DNA from 4 places in the Streptomyces sp. NPDC059567 genome. Region 4 is predicted to be linked to each of the others. Evidence: riboswitches for the same ligand, from Rfam matches in the RefSeq annotation. Region 4 holds a riboswitch; each other region holds the start of a gene.
The links. A riboswitch is a leader RNA that binds a small molecule or an ion and turns the genes downstream of it on or off. The one in region 4 is predicted to bind cyclic di-AMP.

Region 1 (3,530 bases), on a different contig from region 4:
GGCAGCCCTCGCTGCCCATGCTGCTCGCTCTTGCCCGCATCTACGGTACGACGGTCGCCGAGCTCCTGGGCGAGGTTCCGCCGGAGCGTGATCCGGTCGTCAGGGCGGGCCGGTCCGAGCCCGTCGAGGCCGACGGCTGGATCTACCGCCAGGCCGGCGGACCGGGTCGCGCGATGCAGGCGCTCCGGGTCCACGTGCCGCACGCCACCCGGACCGACATCGTGCGCGTCCACCCCGGGGAGGAATGGCTCCACGTCCTCGAAGGGCGGGTGCGCCTCGCGCTCGGCGACACCGTGCACGTCCTGGACCCCGGGGACAGCGCGCACTTCGACTCGCTCACCCCGCACCGCATCGGCGCCGCCGGCCGCGGCGGGGCCGAGCTGCTCTTCGTCCACACGCTGATGCAGAGCCCCGCAGCCGAGCTGTGCCTCGGCGACGGAACCCCGCATCTGCGCTGAGCCCTTCGGAAGGGGCCGATATGTCCGAGAAGTCCGCACCCGTCACCGGCGAAGAGCGCGACGGGGGCAAGTTCCCCAAGGGTCTGGTGCTCCGGCTCTTCGCCTATCTGGTGGCCGGGCACCTCTTCGCCGGTTTCCTCTACCTGCTGTTCATGCTCGGCGGGCGGAACCAGTAGCGGGCAGGGTCACGCCTCGACGACGAGCCGCTCGCGCAGCCGCTCCCGCGTCTCGGGGCCGAGTTCGAGGCCGTCCGTGAGGTAGCTCTCGACCGTGCCCCAGTGCTGCTCGATCGTCTCGAACGCGGCCCGCAGGTACTCGACGCGCGCGTCGAAGAGTGGGCTGAGCAGCTCCATCACCTCGGGCGACATGGCGTCCGCGGCGGTGGAGCTGCGGCGCACCTTGTACCGGCGGTGCGGGTCGTTCGACTTCACGTAGTCGGCCTCGATCGCCTCGCGCTCGACGCCCACCGCGAGCAGCGAGATGGCGATCGACAGGCCCGCGCGGTCCTTGCCGGCCGCGCAGTGCATCAGCGCGGGGACGCTGTCCTCGGCCATCGCATGCAGGATGCGGCTGTGCTCCGCGGTCCGCTCGACAATCATCTTCCGGTACGAATCGGACATTCGGGCGGCCGCCTTGCCGTCGCCCAGGATGGCGCGGAGCTGCTCCAGCTCGCCCGTGCTGACCAGCTTCCAGAACTCCTTGCCGTCGGCCGGGTCATTGAGCGGTATGTTCACATTTCGTACACCCGGAAGATCGACGTCCGGGCCCTCGACCTTCCGGTCCGCCTGGTTGCGGAAGTCGAAGATCGTGTGCAGCCCGAGGGTGGAGAGGAACGCCGCGTCCTCCGCGGTGGCATGTGCGAGGTGGCCGCTGCGGAAGAGGCGTCCGAACCGCACCGCCCCGCCGTTCACGGTCGGCAGGCCGCCCACGTCCCGGAAGTTGCGTACCCCGGTGAGCTCGGGTTCGGTCGACGGGACCTGCGGCAGCTGCTGCGTCACGAGTGCTCCTGAAGGTTGGCTGATCGAGATCGGTTCCCGGGGCAATCATCCCGGGTGGGGCCGGCTCCGCACACCCCCGGGGCATGGGAATGGGTGTTCTGTCCGAATTGGGCCCTTAGGTATAACGCGCCCTGGTAATAGGGGAGATGGGTTCCGGTGCGTGAGCAGCGTCATAAAAGTGACGGACCGTGCCTGATCGTTCCGGGCAAGCTCCGTGCCGGAAAAGGGAATCGAGGTTCCACCCTCCACGGAGGGTGACCGGAATTCGGCGCGGATATCCCGGCCCTGAATGCGGGAGAAAAACGGTGGCTTGTTCGCGCCGACCCCGCTCGTCTACGGTCACCGTCAATCCGGTCGGACCGCCGAATCCTGCCACCGCCCGGAATCCGCACCCATCCACGTAAGGCAGGAGCGGGGGACCCAGGTAAGTACGCCGAACCGGTCGATCCGGACGGCTCGGGGTTAAGTCGCGTGAGAGCGCGGCCGGACATCTCCAGTCCGAACCCGACAGCTCACCTCGCAGGCGACGGAGAGGAATTCGCCATGCCCGCAAAGGGTAAGCATCGCCGTCCCAAGGTCAACCCGATCACGCGCGGATTCGTCGCCGCCGGCACCGGTGGCGCCGTCGTCGCCCTGCCGCTCCTCGGTGCGACCGGAGCCCACGCCGCCGACAAGGGCGCCCCGACCGTGACGCCCGAGCAGGCCGTCGCCGCCGTCGCCGCCGCTCCTGCGAAGGCCCCGGCCGCCGACAAGGCCGCCAAGCCGAAGACGTACTCCGTCGTCCGCGGCGACTACCTGTCGAAGATCGCCTCCGAGCACCACCTGGCGGGTGGCTGGAAGAAGCTCTACGAGGACAACCGCCAGGTCGTCGGCGGGAACCCCTCGCTGATCCTTCCCGGCATGAAGCTCACCCTCGGTGCCAAGTCGACGGCCAAGGCCGCCGCGCCCAAGGCCGCCCCGAAGGCCGCGCCCAAGGCGGAGAAGTCCTCCACCGGTGCGGGCGAGCGCAGCTCCCGCAGCAGCGACCGCGGCACGGTCGAGCCCACCCAGGCCCCGGCGTCCACGCCGGCGCAGGCCGCGCCCGCCAAGGCCGCGTCCTCCGGCTGGGTCGCCCCGGTCAGCGGCGGCGTCTCCACCCCGTACCGCGCCTCCGGCGCCATGTGGTCCTCCGGCTACCACACCGGTGTGGACTTCATCGCCTCCTCCGGCACCTCGGTCAAGGCCGTCGGCGCGGGCACCGTCTACTCCGCGGGCAACAGCGGCTCGTACGGCAACGAGGTCGTCATCCAGCACGCCGACGGCACGTTCTCGCAGTACGCCCACCTCTCCTCCCTGGGCGTCTCCGCCGGCCAGACCGTCACGGGCGGCCAGGAGATAGGTCTCTCCGGTTCGACCGGCAACTCCACCGGTCCGCACCTGCACTTCGAGATCCGCACCGGACCGAGCTACGGCTCGGACATCGACCCGCTGGCCTACCTGCGCTCGCACGGCGTCAGCATCTGACGTACACCCAGCACCCGAAGGGGCCCGGCACCTGTGTGCCGGGCCCCTTCGCGTTCCGCCGTATTCCGGCTTGGCGGAATCTTGACCGGTGGCATATCTCACCCGGCGTCAACCCCTCCTTACGGTCGCGTAGGTCACACCCATAAGGGAAAGATGAGCTCCCGTGGCAGACGATTCGAGATCAAGAGACATGGACGCATTCGGGTCGTACGCGGCGATCGGTGACAGCTTCACCGAGGGCGTCGGAGACCCCGGGCCCGACGGGAAGTACGTCGGCTGGGCGGACCGCTTCGCGGTCCTGCTCGCCGACCAGCTGCCGGAGCACGACGCATTCCGTTACGCCAACCTGGCCGTACGCGGCCGCCTCCTCGACCAGATCGTCGAGGAGCAGGTCCCCAGGGCGAAGGAGCTCGCCCCCGACCTGGTGAGCTTCTGCGCGGGGGGCAACGACATCATCCGCCCGGGCACCGACCCGGACGACGTCGCCGAGCGCTTCGAGCGCGCCGTCGCCGATCTGACCTCGGCCGTCGGCACGGTCATGGTGACGACCGGCTTCGACACCCGCGACGTA
Region 2 (3,530 bases), on a different contig from region 4:
CCGCGCGCGCGACCGGCAGCGCGCGTGCCGGCCCGCCGTCCGCGGGCCACAGGACCGGGAAGGAGCTCCAGGTGAACCCGTCGGGGCCGTCGTACGACTGCTCGGCCGCGCCGATCACATCGCCGCGCGCGTTGACACCGGTGACCCGCGTCACGACCGTGCCCGGCCCCGCGTCCGGCGGCAGCGCCAGGATCCGCGTGACCTTCCCGTCCCGCCACACCTTCGCCGTGCCGTCCGTGTCGACGGCAGCGATCCGCCCGGCGTCGTCGACGTCCACATCGGACGCGGCCCGCGCCACGCCCACGGAGAACAGCCGCACCGACGCGGCGCCGGGGCGGTAGCTGAACAGGGCGGTCGAACCGTCGGAGCGGCGGCCCACCCAGCCGGCCATGAGCCCGTGCCGGTTGACGGCCCGGACCGCGCCCTCGTCGTAACCCTCGGGCAGCGGCACCCGGTGGAGCCGCTCACCCCTCCAGTACACCGGCAGGCCGCCGCTCGCGCCCACGGCCAGGCCGCGCGGGCCGAGATCGTGCACGCCCTCGGTGGAGATCCCGCCACGGGCGTCCGGCGGGAGCGAGGGCAGTACGGTCGGGCCGGGCGCGCACAGCGCGGCGCCGGACGCGCTGTCGGATGCGGTGCCCGGCGTCTGTGCCACGGCCGGACCGGCGGCCGTGAGCAGCCCGGCCAGCGCGGCGGCGGCCGCGCACACGGCAAGCGTTCTCTTCATGCGTCGTTCCCCCCAGGGACGGGATCCGCGATCCCCGGCCGCGGATCATCAGTCGCCCATGCTGCACGCCAAGAACGCGGCATGGGTACGGAATGCCCCATGCCGCTTGGTGGGAACGCCGAAGCCCCGGCCCGTGAGGAATTGGGGCCGGGGCGTGGAGTCGACGCGGAGCGGGGTCAGTACGCCCCGTTGACGTTGTCGATGGAGCCGTAGCGGTCCGCGGCGTAGTTGCAGGCCGCGGTGATGTTGGCGACGGGGTCGAAGAGGTCCATCGACGTGCCCGGTACGTGGTAGGCGAGGAACGTCGGCTCGATGACCTGGAGGAGACCCTTGGACGGGGTGCCCTTGACGGCGTTCGAGTCCCAGAGGTTGATGGCCTGCGGGTTGCCCGAGGACTCGCGCATGATGTTGCGGTGTATGCCCTCGTACGAGCCCGGGATGCCGTAGCGCGCCATGACGTCCAGCGACTCGCGGATCCAGCCGTCGAGGTTGTCGGCGTAGCTCTTCGCCGGGGCGGCCTGGGTCTTGGGCGCCGCGGCGGCGGCCTTCGCGGAAGCCGCGGCGGCGGGCTTCGCGGGAGCGGCCTTGGCGGGAGCGGCGCTCCGCTGCTGCGAGCGGTCGGCCCGGTCGGCGTCCGAACGAGCCGAGGACTTCGACTGCTTGGGCTGCTTCGGAGCGGTGGCGGAATTCCCGCTGAGCGTCAGTTCGAGCCCGGGGTGGATAAGTGACGGGTTGTCACCCACGGCGCTGCGATTCGCGCGGTACAGGGCCTTCCAGCCGCCCTGGACGTCCTGCTCGTGCGCGATCACGGAAAGGGAGTCGCCGCGGACGACCTTATAGGTCTTGGCGGCGGAATTCTGAGCGGCCGGAATTGATTCCGCGATCTTCGCGGGGGCGCTGAAGACCGTCTTCTCGACGGGAGCGGCCGCGGGGGCGGCCTGGGGCGTCGCGTGGGCGGTGGCCGTGGCGACCAGGGGCAGGGCCAGTGCGGCGCCACCCGTGCTCGCGAGGGCGATACCGCGGGTCAGGGGACGTCGCTTGGGGCGCCGGTGCTTACCGTGTGCGGGCATGATGCATTCCTCTCCGGCGCCTGCGGGGTGAGCTGTCGGGTTCGGGCTGGAGATGCCCGGCCGCACACGTGCGACTTCACCCCGAGCCGCTCCGGAGAATCCGGACCGGCGAATAGTGGGTCCCCCGCTCCTGCCTTCGGGTGAATGATCGGTCTTTTCGGACGGTGGCAGGATTAGGCGATCCGTCCGAGTCGAGGTGACCGTAGGCGAGAAATGTCGACAGAAACAAGACGTCTCGTACGTAGGTAATTCGCGAAGGGGTTCTTCGCCGCGTCCACCGCGCTGAACTTCCTTGAAGGGCAAGGGGACGGAAGGCGCGAGAAGATCATTGAAGACCCTTTGGTGATTCATGTCACCAGGGGCATCAAATCGGTCATTACGGTAAATTCAGTTGAGCTGAGAAAAGGGACACAAGGGCGAATAAAACCCCTTGTGTCCCTTTTGGTGGGAAGTGTGGTCGTGTCAGCCGGTGATGCTCGCGGCGCCGGTCTCGATGTGGCCCGTGTAGCGGCGCGACCAGGTGCCGTCGATGTCGGCGAGGATCGTGAAGTCGTACCAGCCGTTGTGGTATGCCACGGCGTTGAAGTAGTCCTCGCGCGAGGAGTTCGCCGCCACCGTGTACGTCCACGGCCCGTCGGACCGGTAGGCATTCGAGCGGATCGTGAAGGTCACCGGTCCGGCGGAGCTGTTGGTCATCTTGAAGTAGATCGCCGTCTTCCCCGTGCCCGGCTCGGTCGCGAAGCGCGCCGCGACCTCGACGGCCTTGCCCGGCTTCGAGGCGTCGCCGATGAAGCGGCGCAGGAAGCGGTTGGGGCCCATCATCGAGATGTCGTACTTGCCCGACCCCGAGCCGAGCCCGATGTTGAAGTAGTCCGTGGACGTCGCGCCCGGGTCCACGGTGTACTGCCAGGCCGCCGTGTCCCGGTGCTGGTGCGGGTGGATCGTGAAGTGCGCGGCGCGCGTCGCCTGCGCGCCCTGGTTCGTCATGGAGAACCAGGCCAGGATCTTGCCGGCCGCGCCGAACTCGAACCGGTCGAGGTTTCCGTTCACCTGGTACGGCAGGGCGCGCGCCGGCCGTGTGCCGGTCTCCTGCGCGGGCAGGGCGTTGTCCTGCGGGACCGGGTTGGGCAGCGGGCCGCAGGTCGACTGCCCGATCACCCTGGCGGTGGACGGGAGCCCCGAGGGGACGCCGAAGACGGGGTGCGCGAAGTCGAAGACCCCGGTCAGGTCACCCGTGACCTTGCGCCGCCAGGCGCTGATGTTCGGGCAGGCGGCGGGGGTGCCGAGGGCGGCCGTCCAGGTCTCCATGAACCGCAGGACGGAGGTGTGGTCGAAGACCTCGGAGCTGACCCACCCGCCGCGCGTCCACGGGGACATGACGAGCATCGGGACCCTGAAACCGAGGCCGATCGGGACACCGTCGAGGTACTCGCCCGGGGTGCCGGGCGGGGCGACCGGCGGCGGCACATGGTCGAAGAAGCCGTCGTTCTCGTCGTAGTTGAGGAAGAGGGCCGTCCCGTCGAACACCTCGGGGTTCGCGGCGAGCGCGCGGTAGACGAGGTCCACGAAGTGCGCGCCGTCGCCGGGCGGGGCGTACGGGTGCTCGGAGAAGGCCTCGTTCGCCACGACCCAGGAGACCTGGGGCAGCGTGCCGGCGACGACGTCGGCGCGGATCGCGGCGGCGATGTCGTCCGGGGTCGAGCCGGTGACCTTGGGGACCGACCCCATACCGC
Region 3 (3,530 bases), on a different contig from region 4:
GCTCACCGCGCTGAGCAGCCGCGACTCGCTGATCGTCTCGGACGCGGGCAACCACGCCTCGATCGTCGACGGCTGCCGGCTCTCGCGCGCCGAGACGGCCGTGGTCCCGCACGCGGACCCCGAAGCGGTACGCAAGACCCTCCGGGCACATGAGGGCCGCCGGGCCCTCGCCGTCACCGACTCCGTCTTCTCCGTGGACGGCGACAAGGCCCCACTGACCGAGATCGCCGACGCCTGCCGCACCCACGGCGCCGCGCTCGTCGTGGACGACGCCCACGGCCTGGGCGTGCTCGGCGACGGCGGCCGGGGAGCCCTGGCCGCCGCGGGTCTCGCCGGCGACGAGGACGTCGTCGCCACCCTCACCCTCTCCAAGTCGCTCGGCAGCCAGGGGGGTGCCGTACTCGGCCCCGCCCGGGTCGTCGAGCACCTGGTCAACGCGGCCCGGACGTTCATCTTCGACACCGGTCTCGCCCCGGCCGCCGCGGGCGCCGCCCTCGCGAGCCTGCGGCTGATCCACGGCGAGCCCGGCCTCGCCGAGCGCGCGCGTACCGTCGCCACCACGCTGCACCGGATGCTCACCGAGGCCGGACTGACCGCCGTACGCCCGGACGCGGCCGTCGTGTCGGTGCGCGCCCCCTCGCCCGAGGCCGCGCTGCGGTGGGCGGCCGACTGCCGCGAACTGGGCCTCGCCGTGGGCTGCTTCCGGCCCCCGTCGGTCCCGGACGGCATCTCGCGACTGCGCCTGACGGCCCGCGCGGATCTGACGGACGCGCAGATCGACCGGGCGGTGGAAACGATCGTGCGCACCGCACCGCCGGCTCGCTGACCGCACCAGCCCGGCCGCCCAAATACGGTCTCCCGTAGCAGAGTTCACCGCTTCGAGCGACAAATATGCACATATCTTGGTGGATCGCCATACGGGGCGGCACGATCGGTGGCACTCTGACGCGTAGCGCAATCCGGGCCGGGCCCGGTGGGAAAGGGACAGCGTCGCCATGGCAGACCACCAGGAAGCAACCGTCACTCTGCCGAGCGATCCCGCCTCGGTGTCCGCCGCCCGCAGATACGTCGCCGACATCCTGACCGGCTGGGGGCTCGCCGAGGCCGGCGACACCGCCGACACGGTCCGGCTGATCGTCTCGGAACTGGCCACCAACGCCGTCCAGCACACCTTCGGGCAGTCGCCCACCTTCACCGTCGACGTCCGTCTGGAGCGTGAGGAACAGCTCCACATCGGCGTCACCGACAGCCACCCCCGCTGGCCCAAGCGGCTGCCGGCGGCGGTGCAGCAGGACAACGGCCGAGGGATGGTGATCATCCGTTTCCTGACCGCGGAGGCGGGCGGCCGGCTCTCGGTCACCCCGACCAGCGAGGGCGGCAAGACGGTCTGGATCAACCTCCCCTGGACGGCCGCGCCGAACAGGCTCCCCGCCTCCTTGAGCTAGGGCGTGTCCGGCCCGATCCTGCCGTCGGCTCCCCTCGCAAGGACCCGAGGCCGGTGCGTGAGGGTGCGGCGGCGCCACCGCACCCCCGTGACGGCCCCGGTCACGAGGTCAGCCGGTCACCCGATCATCGGACCCGGCCGTAATACACCTTGGACGACCAGATCCTGTCGAGCTTCACCCAGGAGCCCGTCTTGGGCGAGTGCCAGATCTTGTTGTTCCCGGCGTAGATGCCCACGTGGTACACCCGTCCACCCGCGTGGAAGAAGACCAGGTCACCCTTCTGCCTACTGGAGGCGGAGATGTGCCGGGTCTTGTTGTACTGCTGCTGCGCGGTACGGGGCAGCGACTTGCCCGCCTTCTTGAACGAATAGAGCGTGAGCCCCGAGCAGTCGAACCGGGTCGGTCCTGACGCTCCGTACCTGTAGGGCGATCCCTTCTTGGCCGCCGCGACGCTCAGCGCCTTGCCGGCATGCGCGGTCGCGGCCTGGGCCTCCGAGGCGGCGCCCGGCGCCAGCATCGTGCCGCCGACGGCGGCGAGGGTGAGAGCCGAGACGGCTCCGGCCCGGGACAGCAGGGACGGGACATGAATCTGCGCAGTCATGCGCAACCCTTCGTCAGCCGCCTGTGAAGGATGACCTGTCGGGTTCGGACTGGCGAAGTTGCCCGGCCGCGGCTGCGGCTTCACCCCGAGGAACGGCCCACTGCTCGGTCGTCCCGTACTGCTCGGGTCCTCCACTCCTGCCGATCCACTCCTGTCGACCAGACATCCGGGACAGCGGCAGGACTCGGCGTCCGCCCGGACCGCCCCGCCGTGGTGGCGGGGGCTTGTCGTCGTGAGGGATCTTGACCCACATCCAGGGCGAAATCCGAGTTGAAACGACGTTATGTGAGGCTCCTCACGACTGATCCATTCGGGTGGACAGACATGTTTCGTGATCGTCTGAGGTTTGGCCGACGAGCCCCGTACCAGGGGAGAAACGCCGGATTCCGCCAGATGCGTACACCTGTTGCGCAACTCACCCCGCACATATGTCGATTCGTCGACTACGCCGAACGAGGGAGGATTTCCATGGTTGTGATGGGCCGAGTGGACCTCGACACGACACGCGGGTATGTCAACTCGCGCGTGTCCCGGGCACGGTGACGCGCTCCGCGCGCCGCTCTCCGTCCAACACCCGCAGCGCGCGGGCCAATGTGTCCGCATGTACCTCGGTCTCACCGCGCACATGCATCACCGTCAGGGCGTCGCGCAGGGCGGTCGCCCGTCCCACCAGGGCCTGAGCCGCCCGTAGCGCCCCATAAGTATGCAATGACCTGGATGGATTGATTCGCCCCAGGAGATCGACGACTTCGAGATAGGCGTCGACGAACTCGCCCTCGGCACGCGTCAGCGCGGGCAGCGGCGGCAGCTCGGGAACCATCCCCGGCTCACCTCGCCCCGGCGCCGCCGGACGCCCCTCGGTTCTGGATCACGTGATCCACCAGGCCGTACGCGGTGGCGGCCGGCGCGTCGAGGATCGTGGTGCGGTCGATGTCGGCGTCGATCCGCTCGCGGCTCCGTCCGGTGTGGGTGGCCAGCATCCCGGCGACCATCGCGCGCAGCCGGAGCAATTCCCGGGCTTGGATGTCGAGATCGCTGGGCTGCCCCTGCAACGGCTCGTCCATCGTGGGCTGCTGGAGCACGACCCGGGCGCCGGGCAGCGCGAGCCGCTTTCCGGGCGCGCCGGCCGCGAGCAGTACGGCGGCGGTGGACGCGGCCTGGCCGAGGCAGGTGGTCTCCACGTCGCAGGTGACGACCTGCATCGTGTCGTAGATCGCGGACATCGCGCTGAGCGAACCGCCGGGGGAGTTGATGTAGAGCGAGATGTCCCGGTCGGGGTCGGCGTACTCCAGGTGCAGGAGCTGGGCGATGACGTCGTTGGCCGAGATCTCGTCGATCGGTGTCCCGAGGAAGACGATCCGCTCCTCCAGCAGCTTGGAGTAGGGGTCGAGGGTCCGACTGCCGAAGCTGGTGCGCTCGGTGAACTCGGGAAGGACGTAGCGGGCATCCATGGGCGGCCTCCTTGCTCCGTTCAAAATGTACAG
Region 4 (3,530 bases):
ACCATCGGCGAGCAGCTGCGCGAGGTCGTCGAGGAGGAGGTCCCGGCCCGCGCGCTGATGGCCGCCTACCGGCTCCCGCACGACGGCACGCGCGAGTGCGACGCCGCGGACCTGGCCCTGACGGTCCTCGGCGGCGGCGAGTCCTCGCGGCTCCACAACCGCCTGGTCCGCCGCGACCGCACGGCGGTGGCCGCGGGGTTCGGCCTGCTGCGGCTGGCCGGCGCGCCCTCGCTGGGCTGGCTGGACGTCAAGACGTCCGGCGGTGTCGAGGTGCCCGAGATCGAGGCCGCCGTCGACGAGGAGCTGGCCAGGTTCGCCGCCGAGGGCCCGACGCCCGAGGAGATGGAGCGCGCCCAGGCCCAGTTGGAGCGCGAGTGGCTGGACCGGCTCGGCACGGTCGCGGGCCGGGCCGACGAACTGTGCCGCTTCGCGGTCCTGTTCGGCGACCCGCAGCTCGCCCTCACCGCCGTGCACCGGGTGCTGGACGTCACCGCGGAGGAGGTGCAGGCGGTCGCCAAGGCCCGGCTGCGCCCGGACAACCGCGCGGTGCTCGTCTACGAGCCGATCGGTACCGAACAGAGCGACAGCGACGAGGAAGAGGGAGCGGACCAGTGACCGACGCTGCCGCGTCTTTGACGAGCATGACGTTCCACCCGCAGCCGGAGGCGGGCACCGCGAAGCCCTGGGCCTTCCCGGCCCCGGACCGCGGAGCGCTGGACAACGGCCTGACGGTGCTGCGCTGCCACCGCCCCGGCCAGCAGGTGGTGGCCGTCGAGATCTTCCTCGACGCCCCGCTGGACGCCGAGCCCGAGGGCCTGGACGGCGTGGCCACGATCATGGCCCGCGCCCTCTCCGAGGGCACGGACAAGCACTCCGCCGAGGAGTTCGCCGCCGAGCTGGAGCGCTGCGGCGCCACGCTCGACGCGCACGCCGACCACCCGGGCGTACGGGTCTCCCTGGAGGTCCCCGTCTCCCGGCTGCCCAAGGCGCTCGGCCTGCTCGCCGAGGCGCTGATCGCGCCCGCCTTCCTCGACACCGAGGTCGAGCGCCTGGTGCGCAACCGGCTCGACGAGATCCCGCACGAGACGGCCAACCCGGCCCGCCGGGCGGCCAAGCAGCTCTCCAAGGAGCTGTTCCCGGCCACCTCGCGCATGTCGCGGCCGCGCCAGGGGACCGAGGAGACCGTGGAGGCGATCGACGCCACGGCCGTCCGCGCCTTCTTCGAGGCGTACATGCGGCCCTCCACGGCCACGGCCGTCATCGTCGGCGACCTGACCGACGTGGACCTGGACAAGGTCCTCGCCGAGTCGCTGGGAGCCTGGACGGGGAACGCGGCCGAGCCGCGCCCCGTCCCTCCGATCACGGCCGACGACACCGGCCGGGTGGTCATCGTGGACCGGCCGGGAGCCGTCCAGACCCAGCTGCTCATCGGGCGCGTCGGCGCCGACCGGCACGACCGTGTCTGGCCGGCCCAGGTCCTCGGCACGTACTGCCTCGGTGGCACCCTCACCTCCCGTCTGGACCGCGTCCTGCGCGAGGAGAAGGGCTACACCTACGGCGTCCGTGCCTTCGGCCAGGTGCTGCGCTCCGACGGCCAGGGCCACGGCGCCTCGATGCTCGCCATCAGCGGCTCCGTCGACACGCCCAACACCGGCCCGGCACTTGACGACCTGTGGAAGGTGCTGAGCACGCTCGCCGCCGAGGGGCTGACGGACGCCGAGCGCGACGTGGCCGTGCAGAACCTGGTGGGTGTGGCGCCGCTGAAGTACGAGACGGCCGCCTCCGTCGCCGGGACGCTCGCCGACCAGGTCGAGCAGCACCTTCCGGACGACTTCCAGGCGCAGTTGTACGCGCGCCTGGCCGAGACCGGCACGGTGGAGGCGACCGCGGCGGTCGTGAACGCCTTCCCGGTGGACCGTCTCGTCACCGTGCTCGTCGGTGACGCGGCGCAGATCGAGGAGCCGGTGCGCGCTCTCGGCATCGGCGAAGTGACCGTCGTCACCGGCTGATTGAGTCGTCCGCGCGCCGCTTCGAGGACCCCGCCATCACAGTATGGCGGGGTCCTCCCCTTTGTCCGGATTAAGGGAGAGGGTGGCTGTATGACCTGTGGCATGTCTTACAAACGGGCGTGTCTGTTTGCTGATTGAAAGACAGTCCGCTTAGCGTCGGTCCGGCTGTTCGCCAGTTGCACCCGCCGCGAGCCCGTGGCATCGGACAGTCATCGCCGAGTCCCCGTCAGGCGCGAGCCTGGGGAGCCGGGGACCCATACGAAGTCCCTGGGGTGAATCGGACGCCTTCGCATCCGTGCGGAGGGGCCCGTAGGAGACCTTCCTGCTCCGAACCCGTCAGCTAACCCGGTAGGCGAGAAGGAAGGAAAGGATCAGCCACTACATGGCGTTCACCCGTGCCACCGGGAAGCATCGTGGTCCGAGCCGTCTGGCGCGCCGCAGGGCGGGCATCGCCGGCGTCGCGACCATCGCCACCACCGGCGTCATCGGAACCCTCGCCTCCCCGGCGCTCGCCGCCGACGCGGACGCCCCCTCCTTCGAGGACACCGGCCTGACCCAGATCGTCGCCGCGGACTCCCTCGCCGACACGATCGACGCCCAGGCCGCCGCCCAGGAGCGCGAGGCCGCCGAGGCCATCGAGCGGGCCAAGGCCGAGGCCCGGGCGAAGGCGGAGGCGAAGCGCAAGGCCGAGGCCCGCGCCAAGGAGGTCCGCGAGGCCAAGGAGCGCGCCGCCCGCGAGGCCGAGCGCAAGCGCCTGAACTCCTTCCAGCTCCCCGTCGCCGGTTCGTACGTGACCACCAGCTACCAGGCCGGTGGCGCGCTCTGGTCCTCCGGCAGCCACTCCGGCGTCGACTTCCACGCCGCCTCCGGCAGCCGGGTCGTCTCCGTCGGCTCCGGCACCGTCGTCGAGGCCGGCTGGGGCGGCGCGTACGGCAACAACATCGTCATCCGGATGAACGACGGCACGTACACCCAGTACGGTCACCTGTCGTCCATCAGTGTCTCGGTCGGCCAGTCCGTCACCCCGGGCCAGCGGATAGGCCTCTCGGGCTCGACCGGCAACTCGACCGGCCCGCACCTCCACTTCGAGGCGCGCACCACCGCCGAGTACGGCTCCGACATCAACCCGGTCGCGTACCTGCGCGCCCGCGGCGTGAACGTCTGACCGCTGCCCGCGAAGCAGGCGTCAGAAAAGCCCCGGCTCGTCCTGAGCCGGGGCTTTTCGCTGGCCAAAAGATATGCATGTTCCCGGATCTCCTTCGGAAATTCCGCCCCGCTGCAATAGAGTCGCCGACGAACCGGTTTCGCGCGGATCAAGGCGGAGGTCGAAGATGCGCATTCCCGCGCAGTCGGTATGCACGGCGATTCGGGACGACATCGTGTCCGGGGTCCTCCCGTGCGGCAGTCGGCTGACCGAGGAGCAGTTGGCCCGCCGTTACGGGGTCTCCCGCGTCCCCGTCCGTGAGGCGCTGCGCACCCTGGAGTCCGAGGGCTTCGTGATCAGCCGCCGCCATGCGGGCG

Region 1: linked by a shared signal. The riboswitch ahead of ACFVZW_RS02715 (peptidoglycan DD-metalloendopeptidase family protein) and the one ahead of ACFVZW_RS26990 (M23 family metallopeptidase) in region 4 are both predicted to bind cyclic di-AMP.
Region 2: linked by a shared signal. The riboswitch ahead of ACFVZW_RS03440 (transglycosylase SLT domain-containing protein) and the one ahead of ACFVZW_RS26990 (M23 family metallopeptidase) in region 4 are both predicted to bind cyclic di-AMP.
Region 3: linked by a shared signal. The riboswitch ahead of ACFVZW_RS29190 (C40 family peptidase) and the one ahead of ACFVZW_RS26990 (M23 family metallopeptidase) in region 4 are both predicted to bind cyclic di-AMP.

Annotation. Positions count from the first base shown of each region.
Region 1 is NZ_JBHWBS010000003.1:45,018-48,547, forward strand. Features, by position in the region: gene ACFVZW_RS02700 (XRE family transcriptional regulator) at 1-458, shown strand, start outside; gene ACFVZW_RS02705 (DUF6126 family protein) at 479-634, shown strand; gene ACFVZW_RS02710 (tyrosine-protein phosphatase) at 644-1,456, opposite strand; cyclic di-AMP (ydaO/yuaA leader) riboswitch at 1,823-1,995, shown strand; gene ACFVZW_RS02715 (peptidoglycan DD-metalloendopeptidase family protein) at 2,000-2,959, shown strand; gene ACFVZW_RS02720 (SGNH/GDSL hydrolase family protein) at 3,123-3,530, shown strand, end outside.
Region 2 is NZ_JBHWBS010000004.1:25,880-29,409, reverse strand. Features, by position in the region: gene ACFVZW_RS03445 (hypothetical protein) at 1-727, opposite strand, end outside; gene ACFVZW_RS03440 (transglycosylase SLT domain-containing protein) at 904-1,797, opposite strand; cyclic di-AMP (ydaO/yuaA leader) riboswitch at 1,802-1,985, opposite strand; gene ACFVZW_RS03435 (phosphocholine-specific phospholipase C) at 2,260-3,530, opposite strand, start outside.
Region 3 is NZ_JBHWBS010000087.1:18,019-21,548, reverse strand. Features, by position in the region: gene ACFVZW_RS29200 (8-amino-7-oxononanoate synthase) at 1-826, shown strand, start outside; gene ACFVZW_RS29195 (ATP-binding protein) at 996-1,445, shown strand; gene ACFVZW_RS29190 (C40 family peptidase) at 1,570-2,046, opposite strand; cyclic di-AMP (ydaO/yuaA leader) riboswitch at 2,050-2,246, opposite strand; gene ACFVZW_RS29185 (hypothetical protein) at 2,561-2,866, opposite strand; gene ACFVZW_RS29180 (ATP-dependent Clp protease proteolytic subunit) at 2,874-3,497, opposite strand.
Region 4 is NZ_JBHWBS010000075.1:14,268-17,797, forward strand. Features, by position in the region: gene ACFVZW_RS26980 (M16 family metallopeptidase) at 1-615, shown strand, start outside; gene ACFVZW_RS26985 (M16 family metallopeptidase) at 642-2,009, shown strand; cyclic di-AMP (ydaO/yuaA leader) riboswitch at 2,213-2,379, shown strand; gene ACFVZW_RS26990 (M23 family metallopeptidase) at 2,392-3,174, shown strand; gene ACFVZW_RS26995 (GntR family transcriptional regulator) at 3,341-3,530, shown strand, end outside.